4 regions of the Trichocoleus sp. Lan genome follow, and region 3 is predicted to be linked to each of the others. Evidence: predicted binding sites of a transcription regulator. Region 3 holds the regulator's gene; each other region holds the start of a gene.

Region 1 (2,206 bases), on a different contig from region 3:
GCCTTTCGCACTGCCTCTAAATCGTCAGCGGTTTTTGCTTTCTCGACAGCTTGTTTCCACAGATAAACAGCAATGTAAGCTGCTTCCATCGGGTCATTTGTTACCCGATCTGGACCGTATTTTGCCTTAAAAGCTTCGACAAATTTTTTATTCGCCGGGGTATCTACCGTTTGGAAGTAATTCCATGCGGCATATTGACCTTTGAGATATTCTGTGCCAATTGCCTTGACTTCTTCTTCGGCAATACTGACAGACATTACGGGGTATTTATCTGGCCCTAATCCTGCACCTTGCATCTGCTTGAAGAAAGCCACATTACTATCTCCATTCAGGGTATTAAAAATGACCCCTCCCTCAGGCAGAGCCGCTTTAATTTTAGTGATGATGGGCGTAACTTCTGTATTGCCTAGGGGTAAGTAATCTTCCCCGACGGTTTCGCCGCCTTTTGCCTTTAACTGCTCTTTAATAATCGTATTCGCGGTACGCGGAAAAACGTAATCTGAGCCAACTAGGAAGAATTTTTTACCTTTATTCTGCAAGAGCCAATCGACTGCTGGCTCGATTTGTTGGTTGGGGGCAGCACCCGTATAGAAAATATTTTTGGAGCACTCTTGACCCTCGTATTGCACGGGATACCAGAGCATATGACCTTTTTCTTCAAATACTGGCAGCACTGCTTTGCGGCTGGCGGAAGTCCAACAGCCGAAAACGGTGACAACTTTATCCTGATCGATTAGCTTTCTCGCCTTCTCTGCAAAAGTAGGCCAGTCGGATTGACCATCTTCTTCAATTGCTTGAATTTGCTTGCCGAGGACGCCACCGGCTTTATTAATCTCCTCAATTGCCAACAGTTCGGCATCTACAACGCTGTTTTCGCTAATCGCCATCGTGCCGCTGCGAGAGTGCAGAATCCCGACTTTGATGGTGTTTCCTCCACCGGCAGCCGCAACGGTTGTTGCGCTGGGAGAGGGAGACGCAGCCGTTGGGCTGGCAGTCTCAGAGGTAGAAGTGGGAGTGCTGCTACAAGCTTTGAGAAGAATACTGGTTCCCAGAGTAGCAGAACCGTATAGAAGAAATTTACGTCGCCCTAATCGCCTTGCCATACCGTCACCGTACTCCTGGCTGAATCAGCCTAATGGTAGAGAACATACACAGTTAAGCAGTGATATTAGAGCGATGTTCTGGGAAAAAATTGTTATCAATGATACAAAGAATCGAATTTTTGTATCTTTATCTAGGAAAGCTCAGCTTGCTGTTTTTGAAATTTCGCCCAGATTTAGGCGGATAAAGTCCACCACAGCGGTTAATCCTTGCTGAGTCTTCAAATTCGTAAAGATAAAGGGCTTTTCTCCCCGCATCCTCCGAGCATCGCGTTCCATGACCCCTAAATCTGCTCCGACTTGAGGGGCAAGATCAATTTTGTTGATTGCTAAAAGATCGGATTTCGTAATTCCGGGGCCACCTTTGCGCGGAATTTTGTCACCAGCCGCGACATCAATCACGTAAATTGTCAAGTCTACCAGTTCTGGGCTGAAGGTTGCCGCTAGGTTATCGCCACCACTTTCTAAAAAGACTAAGTCTAGCTCGGGAAATCGCTGTTCCATTTGTTCAATGGCGGCGATGTTCATGGAAGCGTCTTCACGGATGGCGGTATGGGGACAGCCGCCAGTTTCGACGCCAAGGATGCGATCGCTTTCCAAGGCGTGACTCCGCACTAAAAACTGGGCATCTTCCTGAGTATAAATATCATTCGTGACCACAGCAATTTGATATTTTTGCCGCATCACCTTACATAAGGCTTCGACTAAGGCAGTTTTTCCCGAACCCACTGGGCCAGCTACTCCAACCCGAAAAGCATTCATAAAATTTTCTGAAAGCGAATGGCTAATTGCTCATCGTAGCAAGGCAATTAATCATTTGCTATTGACAGCTTTCACAAGCGGTTTGTCTTTGTTTAACTCCGAAATAAGCGCGTGTACTGCGTTTCGTGAGCTATACTCGCCAATGCTAATCCCCAACCGCAACTACTCAGGGCGTCATCTTCTAACCCTAAAATTTCCTTGGCAGCCTGAATCAGGATGGGTTGTAGCTCTAGCAGTAGCTGTTGCCCAGCCGTTTGTCCCAGGGGAATCAATTTAACTCCAGCTGCAATCAAATTGGTTGCCCAACTGTGTAAGTAGCCCAAGAGGGCAGATGCAGCGTCGAT
Region 2 (2,206 bases), on a different contig from region 3:
CCTGTGGCTGTACGGAGTTTTGAACTAAAAGATTCTGCCGATTCGCTGCTTCCCGATCGGTTTTTCCAAAGGAAGTTTCTAAAAACTCTCCCCTCGAAGGAATGCCGTAAATATTTCGTGCTTGAGCGAGCTTTTGAGCCAATTCCGGACGGTACTGCGAAATCCGATTGAGTAATAATTCAGCAACGATGCAACTGACTTGCCGATCGAACGTCCAGATTCCCTCAAACCGGCGGGCGGGGTCTATCCCTTCAAACGATGACATCCGCAATCGGGAGGTGGTTCGAGGAAGGTCAGAAGTGCGGCGGCTAGGGGAAAACGCGGGTGCGATTCCTTTTCTAGCTGCGGTCTTTCCTCTTACACCCTGACGCGATCGCCCATCCTCTGTTAGGCTTCGTTCTCGACAAACCAAGCAAGTAGCATAATTCTGCCCGATCACCACTAAGTGCCACTCTTGACTTAAACCATCGGTCGGCTCAAAAGCAACAGTTTCATAAGCTTCCGAACTGTTGCTAAAGTCGGTTTCTGGGGCTGCCAGCACATATAACTGCTCTGTCCGTTCTGCAATCCGTCGATAACGGTGAGCTTCCTGACGATAGAAGCGCTCTCGCTGGAAACTGGCAATCACCAGATGCTGGTCTAAAGATGCCAGAACCTGGTCTTCCATCGCATGAGATAAGGCGATTAAGGAAGACTTGAAATACATTTGAGGTCGCAGCTGGGGCAGGACTTGCAGCAAATCTGCCAGCACAGAAGTCGGGATGATCATTTAGTAATTTGCCGAGTTTCGTACCCGTTCTATGCCTATCGTACAAAAGAGCGTTCCCTACTAACGGTTTGAATATTTCCTTGTAATCCGGTTTTAACGATTGTAAATTCTCACAAAATTGCTTAACTCCACGTTCAAGAGGAGGAAAATCACGTTTTTGTGAGTTCTAGTATTGGATGGCTGTGAGTTGAGGGAAACTCAATGGTTGCATTAATAAGGGTTTTGGGGAAGCGATCGCGACTCCAAAACCCCTCGCCACAAGAATTTCTTATGTAAATCATTAATCCTCCTTAAGGGGGATGTCATGACTAAATGGCATCCGATCGATGCAAAAACTTCATTTGTATTAACATTTTGTAATTTCTTATACGAATTTCATAGTTGAGTTTGCATAACTTATCATCAACGAGCAATTGACAAACACAAGATTATCCGTTTGCGGGCATTCGAGCGCCACGTAATGAGGACACACCCATGACAAGCACAGCCACGCCCACAGCAAGTCTTAATAAATTTGAAAAATTCAAAGCAGAGAAAGATGGTCTGGCGGTAAAGGCAGAAATTGAACATTTCGCCCAGGTTGGCTGGGAGGCGATGGACGAAACAGACCGCGACCACCGACTCAAGTGGGTAGGGATTTTCTTCAGACCCGTTACGCCCGGAAAATTTATGATGCGGATGCGGATGCCCAGCGGTCTCCTCACCAGCGATCAAATGCGAATGCTCGCCGAGATTGTGCAGCGTTACGGCGAAGATGGCAGCGGCGACATCACCACCCGGCAAAATATCCAACTGCGGGGAGTCCGAATCGAGGATGTGCCAGAAATTTTCCGACGGTTAGAGCGAGTCGGGATGACCAGCATTCAGTCGGGGATGGATAACGTCCGCAACATCACGGGTTCGCCAGTTGCGGGGATTGATGCGGATGAATTGTTTGATACGCGAAGTCTGGTGCAGCAAGTCCAGGACATGATTACGAATCATGGGGAAGGCAACAAAGCTTTCAGCAATCTGCCTCGGAAATTCAATATTGCGATCGCCGGTTGTCGCGACAACTCGGTTCACGCTGAAATCAACGACCTTGCCTTCGTCCCCGCTTACAAAAATGGCGTCTTCGGGTTTAATGTCCTCGTCGGTGGTTTGTTCTCTGCCAAACGGTGCGATGCTGCCATTCCCCTCAACGCTTGGGTGCATCCCGACGATGTTGTAGAGGTATGCCGAGCTGTTTTAGAAGTTTTTCGCGATCGCGGTCCCCGATCGAATCGGCACAAAGCACGGCTGATGTGGCTGATCGATGAATTGGGGTTAGGACAATTCCGAGCCTTGGTAGAAGAATATCTGGAGAAGCCCCTCCAACCAGCCGCCGAAAAGGACGAAATTGACTGGGAAAAGCGCGACCACATCGGCGTGTACCCCCAAAAGCAACCCGGCTTAAAC
Region 3 (2,206 bases):
GATAAGTCAGCGTGACAATGCTGCCACCTTCTGTCATCAGTGGTTTTGCTGACCCAGCAAGTTGCACCAGAGAATAGGTACTAATTTCTAGAGCTTGGGTGAAGCCAGCGCGGGTAGTGTTGCTAAAATCACCTGATAAATCTTCCTTGTTCGCAAAAGCAAGACAATGGATCAGGATGTCTAGCTTGCCCCACTTATCGCGGATGGCGTCAAATGTAGACTGAATTTGGGTCTCATTCTGGACATCGCAGGGTAAAAATAAGCTGGGGTTGAGGGGTTCTACCAACTCTGCCACTTTTTTTTCAAAGCGGCCTCGGTCGTCTGGCAGGTAAGTCACTCCTAGATTCGCACCCGCTTGGTGCAGTTGCTGAGCAATCCCCCAGGCGATCGATCGATTGTTGGCAATGCCGGTGACAAGGGCGTTTTTTCCGGTTAAATCTAGCATAAATGTCGATTTTGAAGGCAATATTAGAGGATATCCGATTTAGGGGAGTATTCAAGATCGCGATCGCCCGGAGCAAGGCTGTCTAGTACGGGTAAGGAGCGTGCCTCCTTACTCACCATGCATCCCACCCGATAGCGCAGATACTGTCAAGATATCAACATTTTCCGTCATAATCTTACTTGCCTTGAGCAGGGAGAGAACTAAAGAAGGTAGCCGGGGAAACTACTTTAAAATTTTGTATCAAATAGCACAAAAACCGCTTGGAAGTCAGTTTATCTGTGTCTAATGTCAGAAAACTCTCATAGTTGTTTTGCTATGGTTAAAGTTCCTCCGACAGAAAGTTGCAGAAGTCTGTAGGGCAGCATTTAGGAAAAAGGAAGTGGCAGTGACGCAAGATAGACCGCTAGCAGCTGTGTTCCGTCAACTGGGAGGTGGGGCGTTTCCACCCGTGGTGGAAACTTTTGAGCGGGGCAAGACGATCTTTTTCCCAGGAGACCCGGCTGAACGGGTATACTTTTTGCTCAAAGGTGCAGTAAAGCTGTCTCGCGTGTATGAAGCTGGGGAAGAAATTACCGTGGCGCTGCTGCGAGAAAACAGCGTTTTTGGAGTACTGTCCTTAATTACAGGGCATCGTTCGGATCGGTTTTATCACGCTGTAGCATTTACGCCAGTGGAGCTGCTTTCGGCACCGATCGATCAGGTAGAGCAATCGCTCAAGGATAATCCGGAGCTATCGATGTTGATGCTGCGAGGGCTTTCTTCGCGCATTTTGCAAACAGAAATGATGATTGAGACATTAGCTCACCGAGATATGGGATCGCGCTTGGTGAGTTTTCTATTGATTCTGTGCCGTGATTTTGGCGTTCCTACCGCCAATGGAATTACGATCGATCTGAAGCTTTCTCATCAAGCGATCGCAGAAGCAATCGGCTCCACCAGGGTAACTGTCACCCGCTTACTGGGAGATTTGCGGGAGGAAAAAATGATTTCTATCCACAAGAAAAAAATTACGGTACACAACCCAGTTACACTGAGTCAGCAGTTTACTTGAAAACAGCTAGAGGCTCTCGTCAGGTTGTAGGTTAGGTTGTTGGTTAAAACGGCATGGTAGCGCGAGCAGGTTATCCAGTTTTAACATTTAGTCGGGAGTTGAGTTAAAAGGTGTCAGGTTTTAAGCGGATAGTTTTCAACCTTCCAACCTTTAACCTTTCCGATTTCACCTTCGATCTTTAATTCCTGTTAACCCTTTCTCTAGCCTGCGATGCGATAGGCTGTAACTGGAATGACTGTAGCAGACAATGACCGACAGTGCGCTCTTCCTGATTTTGTCTATTTTAGTGTTGGGAAGCGTCATCGCAACGGTAGGCGATCGCATTGGCACGCGCGTGGGAAAAGCACGCCTGTCGTTGTTCAATCTGCGTCCCCGCAAAACAGCTGTTTTGGTAACGATTCTGACAGGGCTAACGATTTCTGCCTCAACACTAACAATCATCTTCGCGACCAGCGAACAATTGCGGATTGGAGTTTTTAGACTCCAAGAAGTGCAGAAAAAACTCAAGACAGCAAGTAAGGATATTGCTAAAGCGAACGAGCAGAAACGGAAAACCGAAAGCGAACTTGCTAAAACCGCCGCCCAAAAAGAGCAAGTAGAGAAGGAACTCGCTCAAGCTCGCACCCAGCAATCTGTCGCTCAGCAGCGCTTAGATGCGATTAATCGATCTTTGGCAGCTGCGCTGGCTAAACAAGGCCAGACGGAGGCGC
Region 4 (2,206 bases), on a different contig from region 3:
GCTCGCCTTTGGGATGACTACACAATGAGAGAATCTCAAGCCATCTGAGCCAATCCCAAAGAAGCTCTCTTGCGATAGGCTATAGGTTATAGGCGATCTTGTATCTCTTGGACAAGAGCCTATTTTCCATTGCCCTATCTAGAAATTCGTGAATACGACAATTCTCTTTTCAACATTTCTGCTAACACTGTTGTTAGCAGTCGGTCTATTTTTCTTTATTCGAGCCTCCGCTAAGGATCGAACGCAACAAGTGAAACTGATTGCGGAGCAACCAGAAGAATCAATTTTAATTCAATTGCAACAATATTTCGATCGGCGTGCTTACCGGATTGCGGCGGTGGATGCAAAGCAAAATCAAGTTACATTCCAAGGCTTTGTCCGCCCCAGCTGGTTTTTGGCAATTTTTCTGAGCTTATTAGCTTTTTGTGGCTTTCTTTGTTTGGCGTTGGTTTTAGCAATCCTATTTCCCCAATTCGCTAAAATTTTCCTAGGTTTGGTTCTCCTTTCACCAGCCGCGGGCGTTTTTTACTGGAAAAAAGCTGGACGCAGCGAACAAGTTTCCCTGAAGGTGGAAACATTTGCAGGTGTCGAAAAAGAGACTAGAAGTTTAATAACTGTCATCGCCCATCGTGATGAATTGGCTCAATTGCAACAGGAACTGCAATTAAAGCCTTGCGAATGACAACTCTCTGGCTAAAAATCTTAAAAAATTCCAAAACCTGGTCAGTTTGTGAATCCAAAAGAATTTTAATTATGAGGAAAAATTCAAAATTCCTCCTATAAAACAATAGGGGCGGTTCGCGAACCGCCCCTATAACCGAGTTTTCACGTTTAATGCCTAAAACTTCAGCTGCTACGAACAGCGGCGAGGGTAGGCTTTTCCACAGGATTGTCGATTATCCTAAGGCTAGGAAACAGAAAATGATTTTCTTCAACATATTGGGCACCAAATAGCCCCTTTTCCGCCCAAAAGTACCGATCTGTGGTGTGTTCGTTCCGCTTCACGAGCAGCAAAGCAGGCGGAAGGATTCCTTCGGTTTGAATAAACTTTCGCGCGGCGGTGACTGGTTTATCTTCGCCACTTTCAATACTATACTGAGGGACATGCTCTAAAATTCTACGTCCTTCCTGGCGACGGCGACTTTTCCGCTTGCGTCTTCTAGCCAACCTCCTTACCTCCCCTTTAATTCTGACAGTTGTAATGATAGATACAAAAACCGTCGCAAGTATATCGGTTTGAGTTCAAAATATCAACCGCTTTTTACCGATTGATACAAACATTACAGCCCTCAGAAATTAAAATCGACAGCAGCAGAACGGGCAATAGACGCTATATATGCAAGCTTGTCCAAACTTGAGCCTAGATATAGCGTATAAAGGGCTATATTTATTCGACCTTGACAAAATTTAGCCAGTTTGGAAGCAATTTCGTAACCAAACTATCATGAAAGCTCGCTAAAATTTTTGTAATAAAAAGAAACAAAAATAAGGTTTTTGCACGACCTTTGCCGCTTCAGCGCAATTGCGTGTCAGGATCGACGGAAGAAAACCCGATCCGATGAATGCAATTTTCCTCGCTGTCAAGTACCCAAGTATAAGCGAATGTGTCTATGTCTACCAGTTCAGAATTCATAACTTTGTGCCAATCACAAGTAGCACTATTAACTCAAGGACTGGAAGCTGCCTTGAGTGTTGTGTATTTAACGGAAGAACTGGTAGAGGGCGTCCCAACTAAGCTAAGGCCGGTTGTTGCTTACCCACAGACAGCGGTGGAATGGGAAACGGATGAGATTTCGGCTTTGGGATTTTCCGATCGACCGTTGGCATCCATTCCTCGGTTATTGTCAGCGGCATCTCCGGTTTCTCAGGAGTCCGATGCGGTTTCTGAGACGGGTTCAACGGAATCGGCGGCTGAAGTCGGGAAAGAAGAAACGATTGATGAATTGCAGGCAAAGGCGGGGACATCGCCCCTCCAGCGATCGCTCTTCGCCGATGCTGACTTGAGTAGCTCCTCGCGCCAAATTGTGGTGCCTTTGTTGCATGAAGGTGTGGTGATGGGGCTGCTGGTGACAGCTCGTGAAGATAGACCTTGGAACCAGCGGGAACGAACCGCGATTGAACGGATTGCCGATACACTGGCGAGCGCTTGTATTCTGGATCGGCGTTCCCAATGGTTTGAGCAGCAACTGAGTCAGCAGCGTCATCT

What was found. The regulator NtcA, encoded in region 3, controls nitrogen genes in cyanobacteria. The targets are predictions, from matches to a motif close to TTTGTANNNNNNNNTACAAA.
Region 1: the regulator NtcA is predicted to act here: its motif matches at 1,192-1,211, upstream of urtA (urea ABC transporter substrate-binding protein).
Region 2: the regulator NtcA is predicted to act here: its motif matches at 1,123-1,142, upstream of NDA03_RS02010 (ferredoxin--nitrite reductase).
Region 4: the regulator NtcA is predicted to act here: its motif matches at 1,196-1,215, upstream of NDA03_RS16955 (DUF3155 domain-containing protein).

The regions. Positions count from the first base shown of each region.
Region 1 covers NZ_JAMPKA010000002.1:36,879-39,084, reverse strand. The annotation lists gene urtA (urea ABC transporter substrate-binding protein) at 1-1,103, opposite strand, end outside; gene ureG (urease accessory protein UreG) at 1,245-1,862, opposite strand; gene NDA03_RS01750 (urease accessory protein UreF) at 1,955-2,206, opposite strand, start outside.
Region 2 covers NZ_JAMPKA010000002.1:101,293-103,498, reverse strand. The annotation lists gene NDA03_RS02015 (DICT sensory domain-containing protein) at 1-769, opposite strand, end outside; gene NDA03_RS02010 (ferredoxin--nitrite reductase) at 1,244-2,206, shown strand, end outside.
Region 3 covers NZ_JAMPKA010000003.1:148,308-150,513, forward strand. The annotation lists gene fabI (enoyl-ACP reductase FabI) at 1-445, opposite strand, end outside; gene ntcA (global nitrogen regulator NtcA) at 825-1,496, shown strand; gene NDA03_RS03695 (DUF3084 domain-containing protein) at 1,744-2,206, shown strand, end outside.
Region 4 covers NZ_JAMPKA010000018.1:68,817-71,022, forward strand. The annotation lists gene NDA03_RS16945 (PadR family transcriptional regulator) at 1-48, shown strand, start outside; gene NDA03_RS16950 (cofactor assembly of complex C subunit B) at 149-682, shown strand; gene NDA03_RS16955 (DUF3155 domain-containing protein) at 847-1,167, opposite strand; gene NDA03_RS16960 (ATP-binding protein) at 1,611-2,206, shown strand, end outside.